2 linked regions of the Marinobacterium aestuarii genome follow. The main gene of each other region encodes a partner of the protein of the gene in region 2 in a complex. Links are inferred from orthologs where the notes say so. Each region holds a gene or a part of one and is shown on either strand. Other genes may lie near its edges.

Region 1 (2,780 bases), 2.2 Mb from region 2 along the record:
TTGTCAGAAGATCTTCACGGCGCGTGCCCGAACGACGGATATTGATCGCCGGGAACATGCGACGTTCTGCAGCCTTGCGGTCCAGGTGTACTTCGGAGTTACCGGTACCCTTGAACTCTTCGTAGATCACTTCGTCCATTTTCGAGCCGGTATCAACCAGCGCGGTGGCGATAATGGTCAGGCTGCCGCCTTCCTCGATATTACGTGCTGCACCGAAGAAACGCTTGGGACGCTCCAGCGCATGCGCATCAACACCACCGGTCAACACCTTGCCGGACGACGGAATAACCGTGTTGTAGGCACGGGCCAGACGCGTGATGGAGTCCAGCAGGATGACAACGTCCTTCTTGTGCTCGGTCAGACGCTTGGCCTTCTCCAGCACCATTTCAGCGACCTGCACGTGACGTGACGGCGGCTCATCGAAGGTGGAGGCAACCACTTCGCCGCGCACGGTGCGCTGCATCTCGGTCACTTCCTCGGGGCGCTCATCGATCAGCAACACGATCAGATGGCAATCAGGGCTGTTACGGGTAATGCTGCTGGCAATATTCTGCAGCATCAGCGTCTTGCCCGCTTTTGGCGGAGAAACGATCAGAGCGCGCTGACCTTTGCCCATGGGGCACACCAGGTCGATAACACGGGCCGTGATGTCCTCAGTACTGCCGTTGCCGATTTCCATGCGCAGACGTTCCTGCGGGAACAGCGGCGTCAGGTTTTCGAACAGAATCTTGTTCTTGGCGTTTTCCGGCCTGTCGTAGTTAATCTCATCGACTTTAAGCAGCGCGAAATAACGCTCGCCATCTTTCGGCGGACGGATCTTGCCGGTAATGGTATCGCCAGTGCGAAGGTTAAAACGGCGGATCTGACTCGGTGAAACGTAAATATCGTCAGGGCCAGCCAGGTAGGATGAATCAGCGGAGCGGAGGAAGCCGAAGCCATCCTGCAGTATCTCGAGAACGCCGTCGCCAGAGATATCTTCGCCGCCTTTGGAGTGTCTCTTCAAAATTGCGAAGATCACATCCTGTTTGCGAGAACGGGCAAGGTTGTCCATTCCCATTTCTTGCGCGATTTCCAGAAGCTCCGGAACGCTTTTTGTTTTGAGCTCGGTTAGATTCATATGCTTTGGAGAAGGGCCACGAATGACCAAGTTAGAGTGGAAAACAGGAGAAAATCAGAGGTCGATACTAATGACTGGGAGTCTGAAGCTTGTCAAAGGGGGGTGACAAGTACCCAGCAGTCGCAGTCAATATAAAGGCTTGGGTCGCGGCTGTCTAGACTGGAGGGCAAGAAATATAAATCAGCGGCGCCGACCCATTTCCGCCCTCCGGATTACAAATCAGAGATTGGCGTCGATAAAGGCAGCCAGCTGGGACTTGGAAAGAGCGCCCACCTTGGTCGCCTCAACATTGCCACCCTTGAACAGCATCAGGGTCGGGATACCACGAATACCGAACTTCGGCGGTGTTTCGTTGTTTTCATCGATATTAAGCTTGCAAACTTTCAGTTTGCCTTCGTAATCCTTGGCGATCTCTTCCAGTACCGGTGCAATCATCTTGCAGGGGCCACACCATTCAGCCCAGTAATCAACCAGCACCGCGCGCTCTGCTTTGAGCACTTCCTCTTCGAAAGATGCATCGGTGACGTTAACGATGTTTTCGCTCATAGGAACCATTCTCCAAACACGCGAGGTGTTCATATTAGTGCTTCTGCGGAAATTCCGACCCAAAAACCCCGGTAAGACGGGACAATTATGCCGGGATATCCTCAACTGCTGCCGATGATACCATTGCACAAAAAAAAATGTGAACACTAAGCGCCGATCATGACGTTTTCAGGCCCTGTAAAGGCGACTTCACCGCAGCCAGAAAAACATCGATGGTCATATTATTCTGATATTCTTAGCCGCTCTGTTCCTGTGGCATGGTATGCACCAGAAAGATGAATGATACGAGCCCCCTATCCGCTACAGCGACACCCCCATCCCTGCTGGCGGCGATCGACCTTGGCTCCAACAGTTTCCACATGGTCGTCGCCCAGCTGATAGACGGCGAAATAAAGCTGCAGGATGTCATGTCCGAAAAGGTCCAGCTGGCCGCTGGTCTGGATGCCGATAAGCTGCTGAGCGAAGAGGCCCAGCAGCGCGGTCTGGAATGCCTGGCCCGCTTCGCGCAGCGTGTTTCCGACCTGCCACGCAAGGCAATCCGCATTGTTGCGACCAATGCCCTGCGTGAAGCCGTCAATAGCCGCGAGTTTCTCGAGCGGGCCGAAGATATCATGCAAACATCCCTGGAAATCATTCCCGGCCGCGAAGAGGCCCGGCTGATTTATCTCGGCGTCTGCCAGACCCGCCCACCACAGGATGGCATGCGCCTGGTCATCGACATCGGTGGCGGCAGTACCGAACTGGTACTGGGTGAGAAATTCCAGCCGCGCGCGCTCGAAAGCCTCGAAATGGGCTGCGTGAGCTTTACCCAGCGCTATTTCCCCGACGGCCAGATCAGCAAGGCGGCCTTCCAGAAAGCGACCTACGCGGCCCTGCGTGAACTGATGTCGATTCAGAAGCGCTACAGACGCCTGGGCTGGAGTAACTGCGTCGGTTCATCCGGCACCATCAAGGCGATCCGCAACGCCTGCATTAGCCTGGGGCTCACCGAAGAGCACATTACGGCTCGGGCGCTGGATCAGCTACGCCAGAAAATACTCGGCTATCGTCACGTCGATGAAATCACCGAAGTCAAAGCCGAACGCCGAGCCCTGTTGCCCGCAGGGCTTGCCATTCT
Region 2 (6,954 bases):
AGATACAGGTAAGGCAGGCCCAGTTGGCGCGTCTGTTCTATCTGCGTCAGGATGCAGTAGGTGCCCAGGCTGCGCTTGGGTAAATCGGGGTCGAAGAAAGTGTAAATTGCAGAAAGTCCCTGGGTCAGCTGGTCGGTCACCGCAACGGCGAGCAGCTGGTCATTCAGGCGCACTTCGAAGAAAAAGCTGCTGTCGTGGCCCTCCACCAGGAATGCTCGAAACTGTTCAATCGACGGAGGATACATGTCGCCGTCGGCGTGACGCGCATTGATATAGCGCGCATAGAGGGCGTAGTGCTCATCGGTCATGATCGGAACCACGCGGTTGCAGGACAGATCCAGGTTGCGATTCAGCACGCGCTTCTGGCTTTTACTGAGGCGGCAGTTATCCGCGGGAATGCGGACCGAGACACAGGCCTGGCAGCCTTCGCAGTGGGGGCGGTAGATGTGCTTGCCGCTGCGACGAAACCCAAGGTCCGATAGCTGACTATAGGCGTCCGTGCTGATGACGGCCTGGGGGTCCACAAAGAGCGTGCGGGCCATGCGTCCCGGAATGTAGCTGCACTCGTGTTCCGGCGTGGAGTAGAAGTGCAGTTGTCGCAGGGTAGTCACGGCGTCTTAACCTCCAAATGCGCTGGCATCGATATCGAATATCCAGCTCGGACTGCAGGGAATGTCGACAATTCGATCCAGTTCCTGAAGAAAGGTTTCCCGTGTGATCTCTTCGGCTCCCAGCGTGACGAGATGCGGGTTGTGAACCTGGCAATCAATTAAAGGATAGCCCCAGTTTTTAAGTTGTTCGACCAGCCAGGCAAAGGCGATTTTCGAGGCGTCTGTGCGCAGGCTGAACATGGATTCGCCAAAAAACATACGGCCCGAGGCAATGCCGTAAAGTCCGCCCGTCAGTTCACCCTCCTGCCAGACCTCCACCGAATGTGCATGGCCGTGGCGGTGCAGTTGGCGGTAGGCTGCGTGCATCTCGGGGCTGATCCAGGTGCCGCTGCTGCCGGTCCTGGGGGCTGCGCAGCCGTCCATGACGGCGCCGAACGCCTGATCAAAGGTCACCTGGTAGTCGCTGCGTCTGAGGCGCTTGCGCAGGCTGCGGGATATATGCAAGCGGTCGCTATAGATGACGCAGCGCGGATCCGGGCTCCACCACAGAATGGGCTCGCCGGGGTTGTACCAGGGGAAGATGCCGTTGCGGTAGGCGTTGAGTATGCGGTCGGGGTTCAGGTCACCACCGGCTGCGAGCAGGCCGTTGGGGTCCTTGAGAGCCTGGGATGCAGGGGGGAATTGATGGGATGTGCGAGAAAGCCAGGAAATCATCGAGGGTTCCCCGAGTATCAGTCAGCGGGCAGGCCGCCTGGCCTGCCCGGGTGTTGCCATGGATGTGGCTTACTTTTCCAGATCGTCGAGGTAGCGCTCGGCATCGAGTGCGGCCATGCAGCCAAAGCCCGCGGATGTAACGGCCTGGCGGTAGACGTGGTCACTGACATCGCCGGCGGCGAAAACACCGGGAACGCTGGTGGCGGTGGCGTTGCCTTCGAGCCCTGAGCGAATTTTCAGGTAGCCGTCGTGCATGTCCAGCTGGCCTTCAAAGATATCGGTGTTGGGCTTGTGGCCGATGGCGATAAAGACGCCGGCCAGCTCGATATCCTGGGTGTTGTCGTCTTCGGTGCTGCGGATGCGCATGCCGGTGACGCCGGTGGCATCGCCCAGAACTTCGTCCAGGGTGTGGTTCCAGACAATCTTGATATTGCCGTTCTTGGCGCGCTCGAACAGTTTGTCCTGCAGAATTTTTTCGGAGCGCAGGCTGTCACGACGGTGCACCAGGGTGACCTCGGCGGCGATGTTGGACAGGTAGAGCGCTTCTTCCACTGCCGTGTTGCCGCCACCGATAACAGCGACTTTCTGGTTGCGGTAGAAAAAGCCATCGCAGGTGGCGCAGGCGGAAACGCCTTTGCCCATAAAGGCTTCTTCGGATTCCAGGCCCAGATACTGTGCCGATGCGCCTGTGGCAATGATCAGGGCGTCGCAGGTGTAGATGCCCATGTCACCCTTGAGGCGAAACGGGCGGCTGCGCAGGTCTGTTTCATTGATATGGTCGAACAGGATTTCAGTGTTGAAGCGCTCGGCGTGAGCCTGCATGCGCTGCATCAGTTCAGGGCCCTGGACGCCTTCGGCATCGCCTGGCCAGTTGTCGACATCGGTGGTGGTGGTCAGCTGGCCACCGGCCTGCATGCCGGTAATGATCACCGGGTTAAGGTTTGCCCTGGCAGCATAAACGGCGGCTGTGTAACCGGCGGGGCCGGAGCCGAGAATAATAAGACGGTGGTGTTTGACTTCGCTCATGTTAGATCCGTGTCGATGTTAGATGAGATGTTAAATGAAATGTCAGATTCGATGCTTGATGAACAGCGCCGCACGCCTGGCGGCATCTGGCCTGTGACTGCCGTTGGCCGGCGGCTACAGGGCGCTCGGGCGCTCGGGCGTATAGGCCACAGCTAGATGCTGTTCAGTTAGGCCGGACTTCTGCCTGGGTCGATGCCTGCTTTCATTGTGAAAACCCGCTGTGCAAAAGTGACAGGCTTTCAAAATGAGGGCGCTGGGCGCTGAATTCAATCCCTGGCGGATATGCGGCTGTCTGACAATATGAGAGCCTGGGCATCTGTTCAGCCGGCTGTCAGAATTGCCCTGTATAGTCTTTGTAATAGGGGTTCAGATATCGCGTTCGGTCAGCGGTGTGCTGATTCATTAACCACAAGTGCCGCATCGCGGGTAACTATCGCTTATTCATGCCTTTGCATCAATAGCGAGTCAACCCAAACCGCCAATTGTGGTATGTTGTTGGCCTGAAAAATCGGGCTAAATTAAGGGCTTGTTGTTTGAGTGAACAGAATTTGAAAGCATCTTTGTCGTTTACGGAACTGCTGGTGCGTATTGCTAAAGAATCGGCGCTGATGTTGGTGCTGGGTGTCTGCCTTTATCTGATGATAGCGGTGCTGGGGTATGACAGCCGGGATCCGGGTTGGTCTCACCTGGGCTATCAGCCAGAGGTGAGGAATCTTGCCGGTACTGCCGGCGCCTGGGTCGCAGACTGGCTGTTTTCCTTCTTTGGCATAGGCGCCTGGCTGGTGCCGATACTGCTTGCCTATCCGTCTCTGCGCTTTTTGCTGCGTCGCAAGACTAGCTTGCTCGATGGCATGCCGTACCTGATCCTGCGTGCCAGTGGCGGCCTGCTGTTCGTGGCCGGGCTCTGTGCGCTGGCATCACTGCATCTTTCCAACAGCGTATTTGAGTATCCCTTTACCGCCGGCGGTCTGATTGGTCAGGCATTGTCGGACTGGATCGTGTCCTGGTTCAGTGTGCTGGGGGGCTCTGTCGTGCTCTGGACCCTGATGCTGGTGGGGTTGACCTGCTATGTCGAGGTATCAGTTGGCCAGACGCTGGATTGGATAGGGCGCGGATTGCTGCGCCTACCCGCCAGGCTTGCGTCCCTGGGGCGCTTGCGCCCGCGCCGTGCTCCCCGTTCCGGCGCTGATACGAAGACTCCGGCCGCTGCGAAGCCCGCCGCAGCCCCTGGCTACAGCAGCAGTGTATCCAGTGCGCGGATTCGCACTGAGCCTTCTAGCACTGGGTCTTCTCAGGGCGCAGCAGCGCAGGGCCCGTCATTCAGCGGTTTGACAGAAGAACAGGCACCGCTGTTTCTGACACCTGAGTTTGCCGATGAAGATGCACATTCATCGGTACCCCCGGCCCAGGGGCCTAGCAGTGAGACTGCAGCTAGCCGCCCCGCGCCCCGGCCCGAGCGTGTGGAACCGAGCTTTTCGTTCGAAGAAAGCCCGGCTGCCAGGGCAGCGGCGCAAGATCCGCGCGCCAGCGAGAGTCAGGACTACAGCGATTACGCTGATGCGCCTTTTGCTGCGGCCCCCGCCACGCAGAACGCTGCACATGCCGGCGATAGGCATGCCAGCGATAGGCATGCCAGCGATGTGCATTCCAGAGCCGCCGGTTCAGAGCCTGTTGCCGTATCCCAAGTGCTGGATACCGCGGTAGGTCGCATGGCGGCGCCAGGTGATGCTGCGGGGCAGGGGATGGATGAGGCGGTACGCAAGGGTGTACGCATAGTGCCGCTGGCCGAAGCCCACAAGCCGATGCAGGACAGTGACCTGGGGCTTGATCATGATCAGCGCCCCACAGGTTTGCGGCCTGCGCGCCAGCAGGTGCCCTCGCTTGATCTGCTGGACCCGCCGGAATTGCATCAGGAGCAGGGGTATAGCGACGACCAGCTCGAAATGATGTCGCGCCTGCTGGAAGACAAACTCAAGGACTTCGGTGTGGTCGCCGAAGTGGTGGAAGTGAATCCAGGGCCTGTTATCACCCGTTTCGAACTGCAGCCGGCTCCGGGCGTCAAGGCCAGCAAGATTACCAATCTGGCGAAGGATCTGGCCCGCTCCATGGCGGTACTCAGCGTGCGCGTGGTGGAGGTCATTCCCGGCAAATCGGTGGTGGGTATCGAGATACCCAATGAATCCCGCCAGACGGTGCGCCTGAGTGAGGTGCTGAACTCCAAACCCTATCGCGAGGCCTCATCGAAGCTGACGCTGGGCCTGGGTAACGACATCGCCGGTAACCCGGTGGTGGTGAACCTGGCCAAGATGCCTCACCTGCTGGTGGCCGGTACCACGGGTTCGGGCAAGTCGGTGGGCGTCAATGCCATGCTGCTCAGCCTGCTGTTCAAGGCTACACCCGATGAAGTGCGCCTGATGATGGTCGACCCCAAGATGCTTGAACTGTCGATCTATGAAGGCATACCACACCTGTTGACACCGGTTATTACCGATATGAAGGAGGCCGCCGGTGGTCTGCGCTGGTGTGTGGCCGAAATGGAGCGGCGCTACAAGCTGATGGCCAAGATGGGGGTGCGTAACCTGTCGGGCTTTAACGAGAAGCTGCTCAAGGCGCAGGAGCAGGGACAGCCGATCAAGGATCCGCTGTGGAATCCGGAGCAGGAAGGCCTGCCGTTCGATACCCCGGCGCCCGCGCTCGAAACCCTGCCGTACATCGTCGTGGTGATCGACGAGTTCGCCGACATGATGATGATTGTCGGCAAGAAGGTCGAAGAACTGATTGCACGTATCGCCCAGAAGGCACGTGCGGCGGGCATTCACTTGATCCTGGCGACACAGCGCCCGTCGGTGGATGTTATTACCGGCCTGATCAAGGCTAACGTGCCGACGCGCATTGCCTTTCAGGTGTCCTCCAAGATCGATTCGCGCACCATCCTGGATCAGTCCGGTGCTGAAAACCTGCTGGGCAACGGCGACATGCTGTATCTGCCGGCCGGGGTCAGTGTGCCGAACCGCGTGCACGGTGCCTTTGTGAGTGATGATGAAGTGCACCGCATTGTGGATGCCTGGAAGCTCTATGGCGCGCCCGCCTATATAGATGACATTCTGAGCGATCCGTCTGAAGGCGGCGCACCTTCTGCCGGCCTGTTCGATGATGAGCAGGATGCGCTCTACGACGAAGCCGTGGCCTTTGTACTGGAGAGTCGCAAGGCATCGATTTCGAGTGTGCAACGTAAACTCAAGATTGGTTACAACCGCGCCGCCCGAATGATTGAAACCATGGAAGCTGCCGGCGTCGTAACGTCGGCAGGCAGCAATGGTCAGCGCGAAGTACTCGCGCCACCACCACCGAGAGATTGATTATGAAACAGTTAGTTGCTGTTGGTTTTGCAGGTCTTTTATCGTTATTTTCGGCGCCGCTCTGGGCGCTGGAAGCGGATGCCCGCTTGCAGCAGATGCTGCAGGGCTACGATACCTTCAGTTCCGATTTCGAGCAGTTTTCAGTGACGGATAATGGGCAGCGTACCGAGGCGACCAACGGTACTCTGGTGCTGCGCAAACCTAATCTGTTTCGCTGGACCAGCGAGGAGCCTTTTCCCCAGGTGATCGTCAACGACGGCACCTACCTGTGGATCTACGACCCCGATCTGATGCAGGTTACGCGCAAGCCCTTCGATGCCAATGGCAACAGTGCGCCGGCCCTGATTCTGAATGGCCAGATCGACCGCCTGGGCGAGGATTTCACCATCACGCTGGTGAATGAATCCGGCAGTGAGGCGCTGTTCGAACTGCTGCCACGCAATGAGCAGAGCACCTTTACCCGCATCCGGCTGCTGTTTGTTGAAGAGCAGATTGGCCAGCTGATGCTGGAAGACTCTCTCGGTCAGCGCACTACCATCCAGTTTCACAACCAGCAGCAGAATCCCACGCTGGGCGCTGATCTGTTCAGCTTTGATGTGCCCGATGGTGCAGATCTGATAGTCGACCCGGGTGCCTGATGGACGATCTGTTTGCCGATGACAGCCCGGGGTATGAGCCGCTAGCGGCCCGTATCCGCCCCCGTAACCTGGATGAATACGCCGGCCAGCAGCATCTGCTGGCGCCCGGCAAGCCGCTGCGTCTGGCGCTGGAGCAGGGCGTCGCCCATTCGATGATTTTCTGGGGGCCGCCCGGTGTCGGTAAAACGACCCTGGCACGGTTGATGGCGCGGCAGATTGATGCCCATTTTCTGACCCTGTCGGCAGTGCTGTCGGGGGTCAAGGATATCCGGGCGGCGATCGAGGAGGCTCGTGCCTATAAGGCCCAGTCGGGACGCAAGAGTATCCTCTTTGTGGATGAGGTGCACCGCTTCAACAAGTCGCAGCAGGATGCCTTTCTGCCCTATATAGAAGACGGCACCTTTATTTTTGTTGGCGCGACCACCGAGAACCCGTCGTTCGAACTCAATAACGCACTGCTGTCCCGCGCCCGCGTCTATCTGCTGCGCAGCCTGGAGGCGGCCGACCTGCTGAGTCTGTTGCACCATGCGCTCAAGGATAGTGAGCGCGGCCTGGGGCAGCGCCGCCTTGATGTCGCCGATGGCGTGCTGCAGCAGATTGCGGTGG

The links. Proteins that work in one complex are often made in the same cells at the same time.
Region 1: the proteins of trxB (region 2) and trxA are in contact, whole or in part, in a crystal structure (PDB 1F6M), measured with the Escherichia coli proteins. The link is inferred for Marinobacterium aestuarii from one-to-one orthologs.

Annotation. Positions count from the first base shown.
Region 1 is NZ_CP015839.1:4,934,668-4,937,447, forward strand. It holds trxA (thioredoxin TrxA), read right to left. Parts: upstream 1,664-2,780; coding sequence 1,337-1,663; downstream 1-1,336. Other genes in the region: rho (transcription termination factor Rho), read right to left, coding at 1-1,117; A8C75_RS21720 (Ppx/GppA phosphatase family protein), read left to right, coding at 1,939-2,780. UniProt on the Escherichia coli protein: Participates in various redox reactions through the reversible oxidation of its active center dithiol to a disulfide and catalyzes dithiol-disulfide exchange reactions.
Region 2 is NZ_CP015839.1:2,771,742-2,778,695, reverse strand. Bases 374-3,275 are described here. They hold trxB (thioredoxin-disulfide reductase), read right to left. Parts: upstream 2,352-3,275; coding sequence 1,395-2,351; downstream 374-1,394. Other genes in these bases: A8C75_RS12140 (DNA translocase FtsK), read left to right, coding at 2,933-3,275; aat (leucyl/phenylalanyl-tRNA--protein transferase), read right to left, coding at 618-1,325; A8C75_RS12155 (arginyltransferase), read right to left, coding at 374-611. In the rest of the region: more of A8C75_RS12155, read right to left, coding at 1-373; more of A8C75_RS12140, read left to right, coding at 3,276-5,710; outer membrane lipoprotein periplasmic chaperone LolA, read left to right, coding at 5,713-6,348; A8C75_RS12130 (replication-associated recombination protein A), read left to right, coding at 6,348-6,954.